3 regions of the Ruminococcus sp. 1001713B170207_170306_F1 genome follow, and region 2 is predicted to be linked to each of the others. Evidence: riboswitches for the same ligand, from Rfam matches in the RefSeq annotation. Region 2 holds a riboswitch; each other region holds the start of a gene.

Region 1 (6,759 bases), on a different contig from region 2:
AGTAATCCCTCTGCTTCAGCATGATTCCGTAGCATCCTGTTCCTTCATTCTTCAAATGATAAATGTGCTGACTGTCTGTATGCCTCTTCATTGCCTGAACAACTTCGTTGTCAGCCGTATTCTGCCCCAACAGGCTCTGATCATTGCTGGCAACAACAATCCCCTCGTCTGCAACAATAATCGTTCCATCTTTCTGGATACTATAACCATTTAAAAGCCCTTGTATCGTCAGTGTATAGTTTCTGGCAAATTCAGGAGGTGTGTAATAGTAGATTGCCACAATACCCGGTGCATCTTTTCTGGCACAAGCTGCAATATCAATATAGGATCCGTCTTCCCTGGCAAACCGTTCTGAATAAGATCTTTCTTCATATCCGGTAAAATCCATGATAATGTCTTTTTGCAGATACTCCGTAATCTCATCGGTCAGAGACTCATCCGTACTGTATTCGCAGTCCGTCTTTCCCTCTGTATCCAGTACAATGATACCATCCACCCAGAGAGTCTGCAGGTTTTCTTTCAGGAACTCCCGGCTTAGCTGCCCGCCGTTTTCTGTCTCCATTTTAATATTTGTACTCATCTGTCTGGCACTTTCAATGGCACGGAGGAGGCTTTTGGATTCCGAAGATTCATTATAATGGGTGTAGGTGGAACACTGCACTTTGACATAATTTACAATCTCTACCATTCTTTTCTCGGCTTCCGTTTTTTCTGCATGGAAAAAATAAAACAGTGAACCTACAGCCACACAGATTCCAAACAGACCTCCAATCAGCTGGATCCGTTTTTCTTTTGTCTTCCTCTTAATATCCAAGATCATCCACCTCCAGATATTTCTGGGGATCATCCAGATATTTTCCAATAATTTTCAGGGATGTGCCATCCTGACGCATTTCTTCCAGCGTCTGGCTCATCTGCTCACAGATTCCTCTGTCATCATCTTTTGCAAAAGCGACACCTATTCCAGTGATCATCAGAGGCTCTTCCAGGATACGAAAGCTTGCGTCATAATCCTTCATATACTGGACAACAGATTCCTCATGTGCGGCGACTGCATCTACATATCCTTTTCCCAGAAATGTATAAATCAACTCCCGGTGTCCGAGACTGATCAGATTTGCCAGTTTTGGGATTCTATCATCTGTCCGGTCCAGAAAAATGCCTTCCGGTTTGGTTGTGGACTGGACAGCCAGGTTCTTTCCCTCCAGGTCACTCAGTTTATAAATATCACTATTCTCATTTACAGCGACCACCTGACGGCTTGCTATATATGGTCCCGCCCAGCGGTAACCATCAAGACGCCCTTCCATGGAAAAACAACCCATGATACAGTCAATCTCTCCGCTCTCCACCAGTTCTTTTTTCTTCTCCCAGTTGATCTGGGCAACCTCCACCTGATATCCCATTCTTTTGAAAGCTTCTGTAGCCAGTTCTACATCTATGCCCGTCGGTACGCCATCCTCGTTCAGATAATTGTATGGCGGATAGCTGTCACTGCCGAGGGTAATAACGGGCTTTTCTGTTTCTTCTTTCGTGTTATCTGTGTTTTTACACCCTGCCAGGGTGACTGCTAAAATTCCCGCAAGCAGAATGCCTGCAATCACTTTTTTTCCTTTCATTTTCTGTCTATCCTAACTATCCTTCTCGTATTTTTCATATCTGATTCCCTGCCATAAAATTATTATTGTTACGTCTATGAAATAACACCGTAAAAAAACACTGTCTCACAGACAGTGCACCTCAGTTCATGCAACTGGCTGCCATTTTACAGGCCCTGTAGCTTTGCGTCACAGACTTTCGTCTGTTTTGCCGATTTTCTTATTATAGCTTTTAAAATTATGCAAAAACCTATTTTATTATACTCCATTGCTCTACTTTACACAAGAAAAACCTCACCGCTTTAACACTTAAAAATTTAAAAAAAGAACAGCCGATACATATACTCGAACTGTTCTCCTTCTTCCGAAGTCCACGCAGCATTGACATTACTGTTTCCAGACATGATCTGCTGCATTTATAAGGCATCCCAGATTCCTTTATTTTCAAAATTAAATGCCGCATTTCGTGCATCCTCTACAATTTCCTTGTCATAACCTAACATATCCAAAAGCTGAATCGCATTTCGGGATGTGGCTCTTCCCTTTTTCAGGATATAGGAAAATACCACCTCTTTTTCCTGTACGTCTTCCTCAAAATGATAGTTTTCATACTGGGAATCCAAAATGTACGACAGTTCTATGTCATGAGTAGCTGCAAAAGGCAGCACCCATTTTTGCCGAAGTGCATTTAAAATTCTGGATGAAGCAGCAATCCTCTCAACCGTATTTGTACCTCGAAGCACTTCATCAATAATACATAAAAGTGGCTCCCTTTTCTTACTTTCTTCCAATATTCGTTTCAGCGACTTGATTTCTACAATAAAATAGCTCTCTCCACTCTCTATATCATCCCGCAATGCCATAGATGTCATAACTTTCAAAAACGGTGCCTGGTAGGATGAACAAGTACAGGTAACAAGCGTCTGGGCAAGAATACTGTTCATTGCAACATTTTTTAGGAATGTAGATTTTCCGGATGCGTTAGAACCGGTTACCAAAGTTCCTCCGGCTACTTGAAAGCTATTGGCAACTGCCTCCTGAAGCAGTGGGTGATACAGATCTTCTACAGCCATTTCAATCTGCGTGACACCACTTTCCCAGCTTTTAAACTCAGGTTTGCACCAAAGCGTAAGAAGTTCCCGAAAAGATGCAATGGAAATACACGCATCCAGTTCTCCAATATTATCAATAAGCTTCAAAATAGAGTCCGTTTTGTCCTGAATTTTTTTCAAAAGACCGTTATAAACCAGAATGTCTATATGAGTCAGCATTCTGATATAGTCCATAAGAATCTGTGCCGGATCTCCTCCATCTGTATTTTTACTGGTCAAAAAAATTGCTTTCCGGTTAAGACCCTTAAACACCGCTCTGGCTTCTGCAATAGCAGACATCTGCTTTCTTGTTTCTGACCATTGCACATTCTTTATTTTTTCTGCAACAGATAACATTCGAAGCAAGTGTGCATAACAATCCAGGTAAGCTTCAATTAATTTTCGGTCATTGCCTGCATAATAAATTGTAATATTTGTTATCATTAAGACTATGAAGCAAAAAAAGCCAACTACTGGCTTCACAGGTAAAAGCACTGCAACATTCAACACCAGCAGTATCAACATAAACCAATGGATTCCTGTTTTTACCTCAGAAGAACTTTTAAGAGCCAATACCGTATCCGACAAAGAACCTAATCTCGTTTTTCCAATCTGCGACAGGAGCAGCTGCATATGCTCCCGTTCTTTTTCATGTTGGGAAAAAAAATCTATCAACTCATCTCTTTTGTCTATTTCAGCCTGAGAAAATACAGGTCTTCGCATCATATCATAAAGCACATCTTCCCCAGGAGAAGAAATCGTCTGATTTACCATCTTATAAAGGCGATCCATATCCAGATCATTCCAGGTAATATCATCTATTGCGAAACCTTCTTTTTCTCTTCGTCTAAAATAATGGGAAATCTGCTCAATGTCACCAGGCTCATATTGTCTGGTATACGGCTTCCCCCAGTTTCTTCGAATTTTAGTCAAGATACGCTTTTTATTTTTATAATTTTCATATATAATCCATAAAACAAATAGCAAAAGGCATACTGCTATTGTCAAGATTACTGATACATATGGATTCATTCCGCTTTCACCTCTTTTATGTAATCAATTCAATAGAATTGTATTTTTTAGTTCTCTTGCCGCAGCTCCCATAGGATGCTGGCTGTCATACACCAGGCAGATCTGGCGCTCCGGAATTTCATCTTTTAATGGAATCTGTACGATCTCTTTTTTCAAAAGGGAAGGTGCGGCCATTGGCTGGGGCAAAAAGGCAAACTTATCTTTTTTCTCTGTATAACAAATTTTTATCCATTCATCATCTGCATCTATAATCTTGCAGGATAATTCAGTTTTTTCCGCAAAACTAAAAATGAACTCTGATCTGATAATACATTGTTTTCCTACAAGATCATTAATCAGCTTTGACATATATGCCACTCCTCTCTGCTTTTTCTCCAATCGTTTTACTTTCGTTTCCAAACGCTTTACTTTTCCCGGATACGCTGAATAACAAAGTAGCAGCAACAATGCTACAATCCCAAACCATTCCATCTCTTTCTCCTTACAGCATTTTCATATTCTACAAGTCGTAAAACTTTATAATTGCTCTTCAGCTTCCATCCACATCAATACTTTTTACAATGCGGACAATGCCATGCACGTTGTTCTGCTGGATATGGCAAAATAATAACAATCTTTCTGAAAAAAATCCTTTTATACCTGTTTTCTTTATTCCGTATCAGCCGTAAATTCATATGAGTGTAATCCACCTTGTGCAGGTCCTTCTACCTTGAAATCATATCACACTCTCCGTCATATTTCCATTTCAATTTACTTTCAAATCACTCCTGTCATATTTCCTGTCGGCTTGCTTCTGTAACCAGCATCCGGTTGATTTTCTCCTGCATTGCTGCAATCATCTCTGACATTTCCATGATTCAATATCCCCCAAAAGCAGGTTAGCCTCTTCTCTTTGAATCTTTGCTACATTCTGTGCAAGTTTTTACCAGATAGACGGCTTTACCTCTCCTTAAAATGCTTTCTGGTTTTGAAGTTTACTGTATGACCAAGATACTCTCTTTTCTTCAGAATCCCTGCTACTGTGGAAGATTCTCTGTACAACTGCTGCCGCTTCTTCATCACTGACCCATATATTCGAATCATCCTTATCTTTAAGATAACCATACGGTATTGTACTTGCCACATGCTTCCCTCTTAAGGTAGAAACTACCACCCCTCCCCTGTATATCGCTTAAGAGGAAAATACCCTTTAGGATGATTTCTACTCCTAAAGGGTATTTTTATAAATAATTATTTATTTAATTTATGAAATAATATAAAACAATACTTAACCGCTCAGGTATTTTCCGGATAAATCCCAATAAACGTTAGAAGCGGAAGTACACGGAAATCATGTAAAACAATTTTCATTTCCCTGGCTTTTTTCCCCTTAACAGGAATGATCTTCTGATAGCCAATTACCGTTCCTGTGTAAATACTGTTCCATATTTCCCCTTCTTTAACAAATACCTCATATTTTTCTACTCTCTGGCTATAGCAGACAGCCTCTTTTAATACCAGATACCCCAAATTGTATGAGTCGTCCAGGCAAATCGTTATCTCTACTGGCAGCTCACTGCTTTCAGGCTGATACCATGCTTCCAAAGTATCCTCTGTCAAATTAGAAGCCGGATGCGCCGGATCTTCATTTTCCGAAAAAACATGTGCTGTACTCATTAAATTATGAGCAAAAGATTTCTTTTTCCAGTTTCCAAATTCTTCCAGACGTTTAACATCATTTTTATGAAGAAGTCCGTTTGGCATAGGTGGAATGTTTAACAAAAAGGTTGCATTTCCTCCAACAGCCCCAATATAGATATGAACCAGCTCTTCCAGACTTTTCACCTGATCATCTTCTTCTGGATGATAAAACCATCCAGGTCTTATAGAAGTATTTACTTCTGCCGGATACCAGATCAGATCCGTTTCACCTTCAAGCGCTTTTCTGCTTCCAAGATCTTCCATATCACTGGTAATCCGGCGCATTCTGAATTCCTCATCATCGGTCTGCTGGCTTCTTTCCTGTACACTCTCTGCAAGTGCTGTACGCGCAGGAACAACACTCCACTCAGATTTTCTTACATCGCCAGCTTCATTTCCACACCATCGGATATCTGGCCCGCAGACACAGATACATGCGTCTGGCTGATATTTTCGAACACATTCGTAATAGCGATTCCAGTCGTAGACCTGTTTTTTCCCATTAGGTCCTTCCCCACATGCACCATCCAGCCAGACACTGAAGATTTCCCCGTATCTGGTAAGAAGCTCTGTAAGCTGGGACAGGTAGTAATCGTCATACTCTTTTCCCATTCCATAGCAGGGCTGGTTTCGATCCCATGGAGAAAGATAAATTCCAAATTTCAGTCCATGGCGGCGGCATGCTTCGGACACTTCCCGGACCACATCTCCCCTGCCATTTTTCCACGGGCTTGCTGCAACGCTGTGACTGGTATATCTGGTAGGCCACAGGCAGAAGCCGTCATGGTGCTTACAGGTAAGAATTACGCCTTTCATGCCGGCATTTTGTGCTGCAGTCACCCACTGGTCTGCGTCAAACTCTGTAGGATTAAAAATTTGTGGATTTTCCGTTCCATCTCCCCATTCCCGATTGGTATACGTATTCATTCCAAAATGAAAAAACGCATAAAACTCTGTTGCCTGATAGGCAATCTGGCGGCAGGAGGGAACTATTTTTATTAATTCCTGATCAGTTGGCATATGATTTCTCCTTTTTTCATCCCTTCAACCCGCCTGCACCGATTCCCTGAAGCAGATATCTCTGTCCAATGAGATAGATAATAATTGTTGGGATCATAACGATTACAAGTCCGGCAAACAGGGCGCCCCAGTCTGTAGCATATTTCTGCACCTCAAACAAGTTTGCCATACCGATGGGAAGGGTTTTCTTTGCATCTTCCGTAAGAAGAACAAGTGCCAGTGGATATTCATTCCAGAAGCCCATGGCACTTAACATCGTAATGGTCGCAATCCCGGGTTTTGCAAGAGGCACCATAACTCTTAATAACAGCTGGATATTAGTAGCACCGTCAATTCTT
Region 2 (6,759 bases):
TTCCTTTTTTCATAGCTGGCGCTGCCTTCAGATACCCAGATAAAAAATTGCTTTATATCTTTGATCTCAAGCCCAGATTTCTTCAGACATTCAATGATACGAAGCGCTTCCAACTCATTATCGCTGAAATAACGGATGTTTCCTTTACGCTCCAGATTAGGGAAAAAACCTTCCTTGTCATAATATCTTAAGGTAGAAACAGGGAGACCAAACATTGCAGAGACCTGACCGATTGTATACATAAAAAACCTTCTTTCAAAATATGCTTGACCTAAAGTTAACTTTAGGTTGTATGATATTTATATCATATACTATTGTTAGTATAATTACAAGAAATTTTGCATATGGAGGATGTTGAATATGTTAAAAACAGAAGAATTAAAGTTGGTATCTGAATGGGATAAAACTTTTCCACAGAGTGAAAAAGTAGATCATAAGAAAGTGACATTTGTAAATCGTTATGGAATCACACTTGCTGCAGATCTGTATAAGCCGAAAAATGTGTCAGGGAAATATCCTGCGATTGCCGTAAGCGGACCATTTGGTGCAATCAAAGAACAGTGTTCCGGATTATATGCGCAGACGATGGCTGAAAAAGGATATTTAACGATTGCATTTGATCCTTCTTTTACGGGGGAAAGTGGAGGCAATCCAAGATTCATGGCTTCTCCGGATATTAATACAGAAGATTTCATGGCTGCTGTTGATTTTCTTTCTGTTCGGGAAGATGTGGATACGGATAAAATAGGAATCATTGGAATCTGCGGATGGGGTGGAATGGCTCTTAACGCAACTGCATTGGATATAAGAATAAAAGCAACTGTAGCATCTACCATGTATGATATGACAAGGGTAAATGCAAATGGGTACTTTGATTCTGAGGACAGTGAAGAAGCACGTTATGCAAAGAAACAGTCACTGAATGCCCTCAGAACACAAGAATACCGTAAAGGCGAGTATTCCAGAAGCGGTGGTTGTGTTCCACTTCCGGTTCCCGAAGATGCCCCTCTCTTCGTAAAAGATTATAGTGAGTATTATAAAGGCAGATGTTATCATAAAAGGAGCCTGAATTCCAATGGGGGCTGGAACAGTATTGGATGTATGTCATTTATGAATCAGCCAATATTAAAGTACTGTAATGAAATCAGAAGTGCAGTCCTTATCGTTCATGGAGAAAAAGCGCACAGTTATTATTTTGGAAAAGATGCTTATGAAAATATGATCAAGGACAGCAAGTACACATCCAATAAAGAGCTGCTGACAATTCCAGGGGCTGTTCATACAGATCTTTACGATAATCTGGATGTAATCCCATTTGATAAAATCCAGAAATTTTTTAAAGAAAACGGGGTTGGTTAATCATGACATTTGAAGAATATTTGAGTAATATGAAGCCCGGATATACTGTAGACGGTGGAAGTGAAGACCATCTGATCATGCATGAGCTGTCTCAAAGGGCATTAAAAATAACGATGGAGTTGAATAACAAATATCATACAAAAGAAGAAATTGTACAGCTTGCTTTGCCATATGAGATCCTCCTTCAGCATGCCTCTATTGTATCATGCTTATGTGTATTTGGAATTTCCCAGTCATCACTGGGAAGAATCATGGCGCAGGAAAACCTGCCGTCGCTGATCACACTTGAAAAAATATGTACAGCTTTGGGTGTGACATTATCACATTTTTTTCAGGAAGGTAATTCAGAGAATCTGACAGAAAAACAGAAAGAAGTTTTAAGGATATGGAATAATCTGAGTACAAATGAGCAGGAAACAGTGATGTCAATGCTACGTGGTCTTCGGAAGTAGAAGAATAGTTCGAGTATATGTATCGGCTGTTCTTTTTTTATTTTTGTCGTTAAAACGGTAATGTTTTCTTGTGTATACTAGAGCATTAAAGTATAATGAAATCAGTTTTTTTGCATAAGTATTAAAGCTATAATAAGGAAATCGGCAAACCAGATGAAAGTCTGGGACGCAAAGCTACAGGGCCTGTAAAATGGCAGCCAGTTGCATGAAATGAGGTTGCACTGTCTGTTTGGCAGTGCTTTTTTATGGTAGAGCACTTGAATAAGTAATACAGAAGCTGTTTGGAAAAATAGCGGGGAGGTTATTGACAATTAATGAATGTAAAATTAAAATCTGGAAGCAAGCAACTGTAGCCTAGAGGAGGGGAGAAAGATGAAGAAGTGCAAATTAGTACAGAATATAATGAATTTCAAATTTTGTTACATTATATTTTGCACAATTATATGTTTTATTGTTTTATCCGTTCCTACATTTGCCAAAGAAAACTCTGACAATGTTATCCGGGTAGGATCTTTTGAAGAAACTTATAATACCGTCAATGAAAAGGGAGAAAGAAGCGGCTATGGTTATGAGTATCTTCAAGATATTGCAGGTTATGCAGGATGGACATATAAATACATAACAAGTGATTGGAAAAACTGCTTTACACAGTTGGAAAATGGAGAGATTGATATTCTTGGTGACATTTCCTATACAGACGAACGTGCTGAAAATATGCTTTTTTCCGATATGCCTATGGGGGAAGAGAAATATTACATCTATACGGATGCATCCAATATGGATCTTACAGCAGGAAATTTGGATTCTTTTGAGGGAAAAAATATTGGTGTGTCTAAAGATAATATAGTGGAGGATGTGCTTAATGAATGGGAATCAAAATATGGTCTGCATACGAAGCATATCAATGTTTCTACAACCACAGAAATTATGGACAAACTGTCGAAACATGAAATTGACTGCTTCGTTTCGGTAGAAGAATCCCGTTGGGAAGAATCGGATATTTCACCGCTTACAAGTATTGGAGAGACAGAAATCTATTTCGCTATAAATCCAGAACGTCCGGATATCAAAGAAGCACTGGATAGTGCTATGCGCAGAATCAAGGATGACAACCCATTTTACACAGATGATCTCTACAGGCGTTATCTTTCTGCACAGAGCAGCTCGTTTCTTTCAAAAGAAGAAAGTGAGTGGATCGGGCAGCATGGTGCAATCCGGATAGGGTATCTGAATCAGGATGGAGGTATCAGCAGTGTAGATCCATCAACAGGTAAACTGACAGGTGTTATTACAGATTATGTGGATCTTGCAGAAAATTGTCTGCAAGGTCAGACTCTGGAATTTGAATTAAATGGATATGAGACAAGAAGTGAACTGCTTCAGGCATTGCAGGATGGAAAAATAGACCTGATTTTTCATGCAAACCAGAATCCATACTTTGCAGAAACAAATGGATTTGCTTTGTCGGATACGCTGTTGACTCTCAATATGGCAGCAATTACGGCAAAGGATTCTTTTGATGAAAATAAAGAGAATATAGTTGCCGTTGAAAAAGATGATTTTGCATTGAAAGCATATCTTTCATACAATTATCCGCAATGGAAGGTTGTGGAATATGAAACATCAGATGCAGCAGTAAAAGCAATGCAGAAGGGGGAGACGGATTGTATTGTAAGCAATTCAGGTACTGTTTCAGACTATTTGAAAAATAATAAGCTTCATAGTGTTTTCCTGACAAAAGAAGCTGATGTTCCATTTGCTATTCTGCAGGGAGAACCGGTTCTTTTGTCCATTCTGAATAAAACACTGACATCTATACCTACAACTCAATTTTCAGGTGCAGTAGTTTCGTATAATGCTTCCTTACGAAAAGTTACAGCGAAGGATTTTATTCAGGACAATTTACTGACAGTTTCACTTATCGCTGGAATTTCTTTTTTCGTTGTTCTGTGTATAATTCTTAATTCTTTGAAAAAATCAAAACGTGCGGAAGAAAAATCCAAGAAGTCTGCTGAGCAGGCATTGAAGCTGAATCAGGAGCTTGAAGAAAAACAGCAGGAATTACAAAATGCACTTGTAGAAGCACAGAGTGCCAATAAGGCTAAGACTTCCTTTTTAAATAACATGTCTCATGATATCAGAACACCGATCAATGGTATTATTGGCATGCTTACGATTCTTGAGAAAAGCGGAAATGATGCTGAGCGGGCAAAGGATTGCATGAATAAAATACATGAGTCATCGAAACTGCTACTATCATTGATAAATGATGTTTTAGATATGGCAAAGTTAGAATCAGATACAATGGTTTTTGGTGATGAATCCATCAATCTGGATCAGGTATGTCAGGAAATCACGGAGTCACTATCTTTTCAGGCAGAAGAAAAAGGACTTCATGTTATAGGAGAACATGATGATTACAGTGGTATATATGTTTGGAGCAATGCAGTTCATCTGAAAAAAATATTGATGAATCTGTTTACAAACAGTATGAAGTACAATAAGGTGAATGGTTTTATTTACATGAGTATGAGAACGATTGAAAGATTAGAAGATCACATGACATGTGAATTTAAAATAAAAGATAATGGAATTGGAATGTCAGAAGAATTTATAAAAAATGAATTGTTTACTCCATTTGTACAGGCAGATAATTCCCCACGTTCTGATTATAATGGGACAGGTCTGGGAATGCCTATTGTGAAACAACTTGTAGAAAAGATGGGCGGAACCATAACAGTTGAAAGCAAGCTTGGTGAAGGAAGCTGTTTTACTGTAATACTTCCATTTAAAATTGATACGAATGCACGGCCAGAAGAAAAAGAAGATTTTGATGCAGATATATCAGATATCCGGGTATTGCTGGTTGAAGATAATGAGCTGAATGTGGAAATAGCAGAATTTATGCTGACGGAAAATGGGGCTAAAGTAGAAACAGTGAACAATGGGTTAGAAGCTGTTCAGCATTTTGAAGCTTCCGAACCGGGAACATACGATGTTATTTTAATGGATATTATGATGCCGGTGATGGATGGTCTTACTGCTGCAAGAACAATAAGAGACCTGGAACGGCAGGATGCAAAAATAATCCCTATCATTGCTATGACTGCAAATGCATTTAGGGAAGATGCAGAAAAGTGTATGGAAGCAGGAATGAACGCACATCTCGCAAAGCCGCTGGATGCGGAAAAAATTAAGCAGACCATAAGCGAAGAGTTGAGAAAGCAAAATGCCTGTCATAAATGATTATGAGGCAACCGCAGCAATCAGGAGCCTTCCAGATGCATGGGAAAAGCAGACAGGAAACATAGAGAGAGGATTTTGTTATGACAGAAATTAATTTATTTCCGAAGCAACCGCAGTCTGTGACTGTTTTGGTTTTTATAACTGTGCTGATCGTTCTGCTTCTTATCCTGACTGTAATGGTACATATGAGGAACAGAAAACTGAAAAGTACGTTGGAAGAACAGATGGCGGAAAGACGGCTTTTGGATAAGATATGTGCAGATTTTACGGCTGTCTATTATGTTGAATTAAATACCGGTTCCTTTGAAATTCTCCATATAAACGATGGAACCAACGTAAAAAAAATGAATCTGAAACAGGGTGATAATTTCAATTCTTCTGCTGACCAATATGCGGTTCAATATCTGTATGAGAAAGAAAGACAGGAATTTAAGGACTGGATTTCGACAGGGCATCTAAAGGAACAGCTTTCCCGGAAGGAGCGCATTACATACCATTATAGAAGTAAACCGAATCCGAACCAGCATGAATTTTTTGAGGCACAGGCAGCCAAAATATACGAGGATGAGAAACATTTTTTCGCACTGGTGGGTTTTCGGCATATTGATGATATCATGGAAAAAGAAACTACGATCCAGAATCAATTAAAGCAGGCACTGGATGAAGCACGGCTGAGTAATGAAATAATCTCAGCAATTGCTAAGAGTTACTGTTCTATCTACAGGATTGATGTGCAGAAAGATTTTTTTGAAGAGATATCAAATGACTGTGAAATACACAAACTGACAGGAAACAGAGGCAGTGCATCGGAGAAACTGTATCAGCTTTGTGATACAATGGTTGCATCTGAATACCGTTCGCTGATCCGTCCATTTCTGGATGTCTCTACACTTTCAGCAAGATTGAAGACGGAAGAATGTATTTCTACAGAATACAGAATGTGTGATGGCAGTTGGCACAGGATGCTTTTTACTGTAAAAAAACGGGATGGGTCTGGAAATGTAACCCATGTTTTATGTACAGTCCGTAGTATCAGCGATTCCAAGAGACGTGAAGAGGATCTTAACTTTGCTGCGGAAGCAGCAAAGCGGGAAGCCGAAATGAAAACAAGGTTTCTGGCAACGATGAGTCATGATATCCGTACACCACTGAACGGTATTATCGGTATGGTAAATATGGGAAATCAGTACGCAGATGATCCACAGATGCAGCAGAAGATCAGAGAAAAGGTAATGGAATCCCTGAAATATCTGGTGTCTCTGGTAAATGATGTGTTGGATATGAATAAACTACAGAGCGGGGATTTGAAGGACCAGCAGCTTTTATTTGATCTGACAGAGGTACTGCAGGAACTGAATCAGATTTATGATGAGCGGGCTGCCAAGAAAGGCATCGGTATGAGATTGACTGGAAAAATGGTACATACAGTCACAGCACTCTGGTTGGAAACCCGATATATCTTGGAAGGATTCTGTCGAATATTATGGACAATGCCATAAAATTCAGTCAGTCGGGTAGTGTGCTCACGTTCGGGGTTAAGGAAGAAACTCTGGATGATGACAGAGCAAATTTCACTTTCTACTGTAAAGACCAGGGTGTGGGTATGAGTGAAGATTTTATTGCACATGCTTTTGATATGTTCTCTCAGGAAAGCGAAACAAGCAGATCCAGGTATGAAGGCACCGGACTGGGGCTTGCAATT
Region 3 (6,759 bases), on a different contig from region 2:
TGCCAGCGCATAAGGCAGAAGCATAAATGCGGCAATAGAAACCACTATAGAAACAGCTACTGTCGCATAAAGTAAAACCTTAAATGCCCTGTCCTCTTTTTTCTTCTTAGCCTCCATTTCCTCCGGAGAAAGAGCTGCATTCTTCTTAGTCTCTTCCTCATCCTCCTCATCACCTGCAATCTCTGCTGAATACATCAGGCATTTAGTTCCTGTTACCAGAGAATCGATGAAGCTGACCATTCCGCGGATAACGGGCTTGCGCCAGATCTTTGCCTTGCCAAAGATACATTTGTAATCTTCAACCTTTACTTCAATTTCTTTATCAGGACGGCGCACTGCAATGGAATATTTGTCCTTATGACGCATCATAATGCCCTCCATTACAGCTTGTCCACCGATGTTAGATGGTTTCATTTTATCCTCCGTCTCATAAATTCAGTCAAATTACAAAGAAAGGTTGAGATTTCCCAACCTCAACCTTCTCATTCAGTAATATTCAAATTATTTATTCAGGCCATATCTCTCGTTGAACTTATTGATACGTCCGCGAGCCTGAGTAGCTTTCTGCTGTCCTGTATAGAACGGATGACATTTGGAGCAGATTTCTACGTGGATATCCTGCTTGGTAGATCCTGTTACAAAAGTATTACCGCAGTTGCAGGTTACAGTTGCCTGATAGTAATTCGGATGGATTCCTTCTCTCATGATTTTCACCTCTCTATATTTATTCTATTTTATTTGCGTTGAATCTGACGAATTCACACTTTACACAGCCTACTGATTATAGCATGGCGTTATGAGAAATGCAAGTTATTTATAAAAATTTCTAAAACTAATCCCAGATAATATTCTGCACGGTGTTTTTTGTGAACATTACAATTTCTGTTTTTTTACCATTTGCACAAATTCAGCATTATTTGCAGTACGTGCAAACATGTTCAGGATCTGTTCCACTGCCTCATCAGACTTCATTCCGTTAAGAGCCTTTCGCATAATATATACAGCTTCCTGCTCGTCTTTGCTCAGAAGCAGATCTTCTCGTCTGGTACCGGATTTCTGAATGTCGATGGCCGGAAAAACCCGTTTCTCCTGCAGCTTGCGGTCAAGAACAAGTTCCATATTGCCGGTTCCCTTGAATTCCTCGTAAATAACGTCATCCATTTTGCTTCCGGTGTCAACCAGTGCAGTGGCAAGAATGGTAAGGCTTCCTCCCTCACGCATATTACGTGCTGCACCAAAGAAGCGCTTCGGCATATGAAGTGCTCCCGGATCAAGACCTCCTGACAGAGTTCTTCCACTTGGGGGAACAACCAGGTTATAGGCTCTTGCCAGTCTGGTAATGGAATCCAGAAGGATCACAACATCCTGCTTATGTTCTACAAGGCGGCGTGCACGCTCTACAACCATCTCGGATACACGCTTATGATGCTCCGGAAGCTCATCAAATGTGGAATAAATAACTTCCACGTTCGGTCCCTGTATTGCTTCCCTGATATCGGTAACTTCCTCAGGACGTTCATCAATAAGAAGAATGATCAGATGCATATCCTTGTTATTCTTAAGAATAGATTTCGCAACATCCTTGAGCAAAGTAGTTTTACCTGCCTTAGGCGGGGAAACGATCATACCACGCTGTCCCTTTCCGATAGGGCTGATCAGATCTACGATACGCATGGCAGTAGTTCCGCCAGGCCGCTCCATGATCAGACGCTCATCTGGAAAAATCGGGGTCATATTTTCAAAATTGTATCTCTTCTGTCCCTCACTTGGATGGAAGCCATTGATAGATGTCACATACAAAAGGGCACTGAATTTCTCCCCCTGTGTTTTAATACGGATATTTCCCTGAATAATATCCCCTGTCTTCAGATTGAATCTGCGGATCTGTGACGGAGAAACATAGATATCATTTTCTCCTGGAAGATAATTCTCACTTCGGATAAATCCAAACCCATCCGGCATAACCTCCAGGATTCCATTGGCCTTTTCGCCACTGTCAAGCTGGACCGTTTCAGCCGGAACACTGTAAGCATTGCTTACATCCTCTTCTGTACGGTTCTCACTGGCTGCGCCTGTACGGGGCTGTTCCGTTTCCTCAGGTCTTAATTCGGCTGGCGGAACCACTTCTACAGGTTTCGCTACAGGAGTGCGCTTCACGAAGTTCTCCGGTCTGTTTTCCCCATTATAACTGTTCTGGCGTCCTGCATTTTCATTTCTGCCATAATTATTGCTGCGGTACTCAGGATTACGCCGTATAATGGTACGGGATCTGGTTGGTGCTTCTCTTCTCTCCGGTGAAGAAACACTTCCCGTATTTTCTGTTTTTTCTGCTGCCACAGGCTCTGGTCTTGCAGGTATGGTATTCTCTTCTGCTGTTCCGGAAATAGTCTGCTCATTTTCTGCAGTCTGTTCTTTCCTGTCCTCTTCCAGCATACGTTCAATTAATTCAGGCTTTCTCATAGTAGAAATGCCCTTCAGTCCTCTGGCTTTTGCCAAGTCTTTCAGCGTAGCCAGGGATAATGATTCATACTTTTCTTTCATCAATCATCTACCTCTTCGACTAATACAATTCTAAAACACATTTCAATTTTGATTTAACGGGATACAAATGTCTGATTAGACAGAAGCTATATACTGAATTATAAAAACATCCTTCAAAAAACTTATTAAAGTTGATTCTAACACATTTCAGGCGCCGTGTCTACATCCATTCCAAATATATATTACTGTTCACTTAGGACCAGTGACCCCAATATATCTATCCCTGCCTGCAAGAAAGTGATAACCTTTGTTTTGTATTATACACACCTAAGGTTTTTCATTGCAAGAATTTTCTGTCGACACATATCCAGACTCTTCGACATAGTTACTGTTCACTCCGTGACCAGTAACACGCTTCGCGATGCACAGAAAGACGAACCTTCTTGTGACAAGCACAAGAAGTAGCGTTTGCTGCGCAAACTTAATTCTCGGGTTTTCTGTGAATTTTGTTCACAAAAAACACCTCGCGGAATGTTACCAGTGAACAGTAACTCGACATATATAAGATTACGGCTCTCCCGGTGACAAAAAGGTAAGTACTATCTGTCACTTACCTTTTTATAAAACACTATTTTCCCGCGCCTGTGGTATCCACAGTAAAACACCCGGAGATATTTCTCCGGGTGCCGGTCATCTTTAAAATCATTAGTTCCAGAACGCTCCATAAATCTTCTGGATCTTAGCGATCTGTGCATCTGTAATCTGATTCAGTGCATTCTGAACAGCTGCATAAGTCTGTGGTCTGCTACTCTTCAAGGAAGCATTGTTCAGGATGTAATCCTTAACAGATTCTGCAAAATATTCGGAAGCATTCTGTGTTACATAGGCTTTATTAAAAGCTGTAACATTTGCCTTCTCAGCTGCAAAAATGCTCTGGAAGCTTGCTGTCTTATCTGCATTTCCTGCGATAAATGCAAGGAAATGACCCAACTCATGATAAACAGAATCATCGATCTGCTTCATTGTAATAGATCTTGATCTTGCATCAAAATATCCTGAATAGTTGACGGATGGATCAACAACAAGCTTAAATCCCAGCTGCTGATATGCTGCAATTACACGATTGTCCATCTTGCCTGCAACACTTGCTACATTTTCCTCGTGTTTGCTCTGGTTCTGTGAAGAGTTTGCTGCTGCAGTTACCTGGGCAGCAGAAGTACCAGAAGAAGTAGTGCTTACAGCGGTCTCATTGTCAATTGATACCTGCTGTGTAGTTGTTGTCTGAACAGTTGTTGTGATCTTGGATGTAACAACTTTCTTTTTGGATTTCTTGGTGTATTTCGCTGTTGCTTTGGTAACAACGGTTGTCTTGGTATCTACTGTTGTATTACCGGATTTATTTGTTTTATTGGTTACTTTTGTTTTGGTTTTCAGTTTCTTGGTATAGCTCTTCTTGGAAGCCTTTTTTAATTTAACAGTCTTCCTAGTTGTCTTGGTACTGGAGGTAGTCTTCACAGTAGTCTTCGGCTGGGAAGCCAGTGGAGTTTCATCTTCTATGATGGAAGTCTCCATGATCGGATCTGTGTAACTGGGGAATTCAGGTGTTTCTCCTACTCCTGAGAATAATGAAACGCCGCCGATCACTGCTGCCAATGCTATAGCAGCACAACTGGAAACAACTTTTTTATTTGCGAGCCACTCTGCTAATTTCTTTCCTTTCATAAATAACACACCTTTCTTGAACCATAATGTAACTGACTTGCCGCTATCCGGAAACTATCAGTCCCATCAGTTTGTGGAAATAAAAAAACCGTTTATCAGATTAAATAAACGGTCGCCACAAATAGAAGAACCACGTCTCCTGTCATATTACATTACCTAATCAATATCAATGCGGCAACCGGCTGTCATAGTCCTGAGACCTTAGACCCTTGGCTTTGCGTCCCTGTCTTTCAACAGGTTTGCCTTTTATTCATTTCTTATAATAGAGCAAGTCCTCACTTTTGTCAACGGATTTTCTTTGTTAAAATTCACAAAAATCCGTCTAAAAAATACAAAAATGAAAAAATCTGTAAAACTATCTGAGCTGACCGTAACAACTGATAATCATTCTCAAATAATTTCACAGATTTCTTTTCGCTGTCTGGGTAGTAACATACACCCCTCACAGTTTACGTGTAGATTCCCGTTCTATGAGTCTTCCGGCCAGCATTTGCCGTTTAACCACCTTTTTCCGGTCAATCATGTCAAACAAAGTACGAATACTCTGCTGTGCAGTTTCCACTCTGGGATATTCCAAAGTAGTAATAGATGGATGATAATATTCTGCAATATCCTGTCCATCAGCCCCTGCCACGCAATAATCCTCCGGTACTCTTTTACCGCTGTCAATAATTGCTTTGCAGGCTCCTACAGCCAAAGTATCTGAAATAGCATAAATACAGGAAAAATCTACTCCTGATTCCAAAAGCTCACGGGTACTGTTATAACCATTCTCAATAGTATAAATTCTATTCCCCGGCTTTAAACGGACTATAAGCTTCTCATCGTACTCCAGTCCATTTTTCTCCAATGCCCTTTTATAGCCATTCAGATGGCACCTTCCCAGACCTTCATCTCCGGAAGTAATGAACGCAACTCTTTTATGTCCACAGCTGCACAGATAATCAACCATATTCTGGCTCTCGATCTCTGTATCAATTGTTACAAGAGCGCTTCGAGTATAAGATCCAGTATCCTCCGGAATTGTTTTTCCGGAACTGGCGATCACATACGGAACCCTCACCATTCTCAGCTTTGACTCATCATAATCATACATACCACCAAGAAATATGATTCCCTTGACCTTTTTCTCTTTTTCCAGTTGAAGCGCAAGCTCAACTTCATCTTCATCATCTGCTACATTCTGCAATACCAGGCAGTATTTTCTTTCACGAACCTTTTTCTCCAACACATGCAGCATAACACCCCAGAATGGGTTGCTGATTTCTTTTACCATAACTGCGATCGTATTTGAATCAGCTCGTTTCAGGTTTCTGGCACTGTTATTCGGTACATAATTATACTCTTTGATAATATCCAGAATCTTCTGTTTCGTTTCAGGATTAATGTCCGGGTGATTGTTAATAGCCCTGGACACCGTGCTGACTCCTACGCCACACAGTTTCGCAACCTCTTTAATTGTTATCTGCTCCATAACTGCCCTCCTCATGCAACAATGTGTTCATTATATATGTACTGGCATATCATGGCAAATGATTTTCAATAAAATTTGTAAAAAAATTATTTATCAGCAAATATGCTTGTCGTTATAGGCGATATTTCCTTTTCCGTATTTGTAGAGAACAGCTGGTTCTGAAGACATATGGCTGAAGTCAATAGGCTCCGGTTTTGCAGTTCCTTCTACGATTTTATCAGCACATGTGATAAGATCGTGAAGAATTGCTTTTCCGATCGGACGTAAAAAATGTCCTGGGAAAATAAGCTCAAAATCTTCTTTATCTAACTTCTTTAATCCCTCTGCATATTCCTTTACTGTTGAGGAATAGGTATCAAAAATCAGGATCGGAGTTGACACTACACTGTCTCCGGCAAACAGAAATTTATTTTTTCTATCCAGGAAAACTACACTTCCAGGAGTATGTCCTGGTGTGAATAACACTTCCAGACTTCTGCCGCCCAGATCAAAGATCTGATGCTCGCTCAGCGGCAGCATCTGGAAATCTCCAGGCTCACGACCTTCAATTATGTACTCTGTTCCATAAAATCCCGGTTCCTTCTTTGTTTTTTCCACATATTTCTTCCAGCCGCTTCTAAGTTTTTCTGTATCTGCCATTTTGAAATCTTTTTCACTCAGATATGCCTTTCCGAACTCGTGATTGCCGCCCACATGATCCAGATGTCCATGTGTATTTAATACAACATATGGCAAATCAGTCAGGGTTTCGATCACCTTTTTCAGATTTCCAAAACCTGAACCGGTATCGATCACAGCTGCACTTTTTTCACCTTTTACCAGATAAATAATGTCTGCTCCGAACTCATCGATTGCCCAGACATCCTCTGCTACCAGCTGAACTGTATAGCCTTCAATTCTCTGTAAATTAATATTGTCCATTTTCTGCCGTTCTCCTTTTCAATTACATTTTTACTGCACCTGCGGTAAGTCCGCTGGTGATATATTTCTGTGCTGCAATATAAATGATTATGATTGGAACCATAGACAGAGTCATTCCGGCAAGCATCAGATTCCACTCAGATCCGGAGGTACTCTTAAAC

Evidence for each region. Region 2 has a riboswitch for cyclic di-GMP ahead of I4V84_RS16145 (transporter substrate-binding domain-containing protein). Riboswitches for the same ligand answer to the same signal wherever they lie in the genome.
Region 1: another riboswitch for cyclic di-GMP. It lies ahead of I4V84_RS00320 (transporter substrate-binding domain-containing protein); the one in region 2 lies ahead of I4V84_RS16145 (transporter substrate-binding domain-containing protein).
Region 3: another riboswitch for cyclic di-GMP. It lies ahead of I4V84_RS20020 (hypothetical protein); the one in region 2 lies ahead of I4V84_RS16145 (transporter substrate-binding domain-containing protein).

The regions. Positions count from the first base shown of each region.
Region 1 covers NZ_JADPEX010000001.1:66,786-73,544, forward strand. The annotation lists gene I4V84_RS00315 (ATP-binding protein) at 1-820, opposite strand, end outside; gene I4V84_RS00320 (transporter substrate-binding domain-containing protein) at 804-1,619, opposite strand; cyclic di-GMP riboswitch class I at 1,746-1,821, opposite strand; gene I4V84_RS00325 (DNA mismatch repair protein MutS) at 2,015-3,622, opposite strand; gene I4V84_RS19745 (hypothetical protein) at 3,746-4,192, opposite strand; partial or broken gene I4V84_RS00335 (recombinase TnpX) at 4,664-4,853, opposite strand; gene I4V84_RS00340 (alpha-L-fucosidase) at 4,997-6,421, opposite strand; gene I4V84_RS00345 (carbohydrate ABC transporter permease) at 6,438-6,759, opposite strand, start outside.
Region 2 covers NZ_JADPEX010000030.1:16,439-23,197, forward strand. The annotation lists gene I4V84_RS16130 (MerR family transcriptional regulator) at 1-242, opposite strand, end outside; gene I4V84_RS16135 (alpha/beta hydrolase) at 361-1,359, shown strand; gene I4V84_RS16140 (helix-turn-helix transcriptional regulator) at 1,362-1,811, shown strand; cyclic di-GMP riboswitch class I at 1,945-2,020, shown strand; gene I4V84_RS16145 (transporter substrate-binding domain-containing protein) at 2,184-5,057, shown strand; gene I4V84_RS16150 (histidine kinase dimerization/phospho-acceptor domain-containing protein) at 5,138-6,556, shown strand; gene I4V84_RS16155 (response regulator) at 6,541-6,759, shown strand, end outside.
Region 3 covers NZ_JADPEX010000029.1:18,347-25,105, reverse strand. The annotation lists gene I4V84_RS15850 (DUF1385 domain-containing protein) at 1-414, opposite strand, end outside; gene rpmE (50S ribosomal protein L31) at 502-705, opposite strand; gene rho (transcription termination factor Rho) at 874-2,541, opposite strand; gene I4V84_RS20020 (hypothetical protein) at 3,187-4,203, opposite strand; cyclic di-GMP riboswitch class I at 4,374-4,457, opposite strand; gene I4V84_RS15830 (LacI family DNA-binding transcriptional regulator) at 4,646-5,677, opposite strand; gene I4V84_RS15825 (MBL fold metallo-hydrolase) at 5,771-6,598, opposite strand; gene I4V84_RS15820 (carbohydrate ABC transporter permease) at 6,621-6,759, opposite strand, start outside.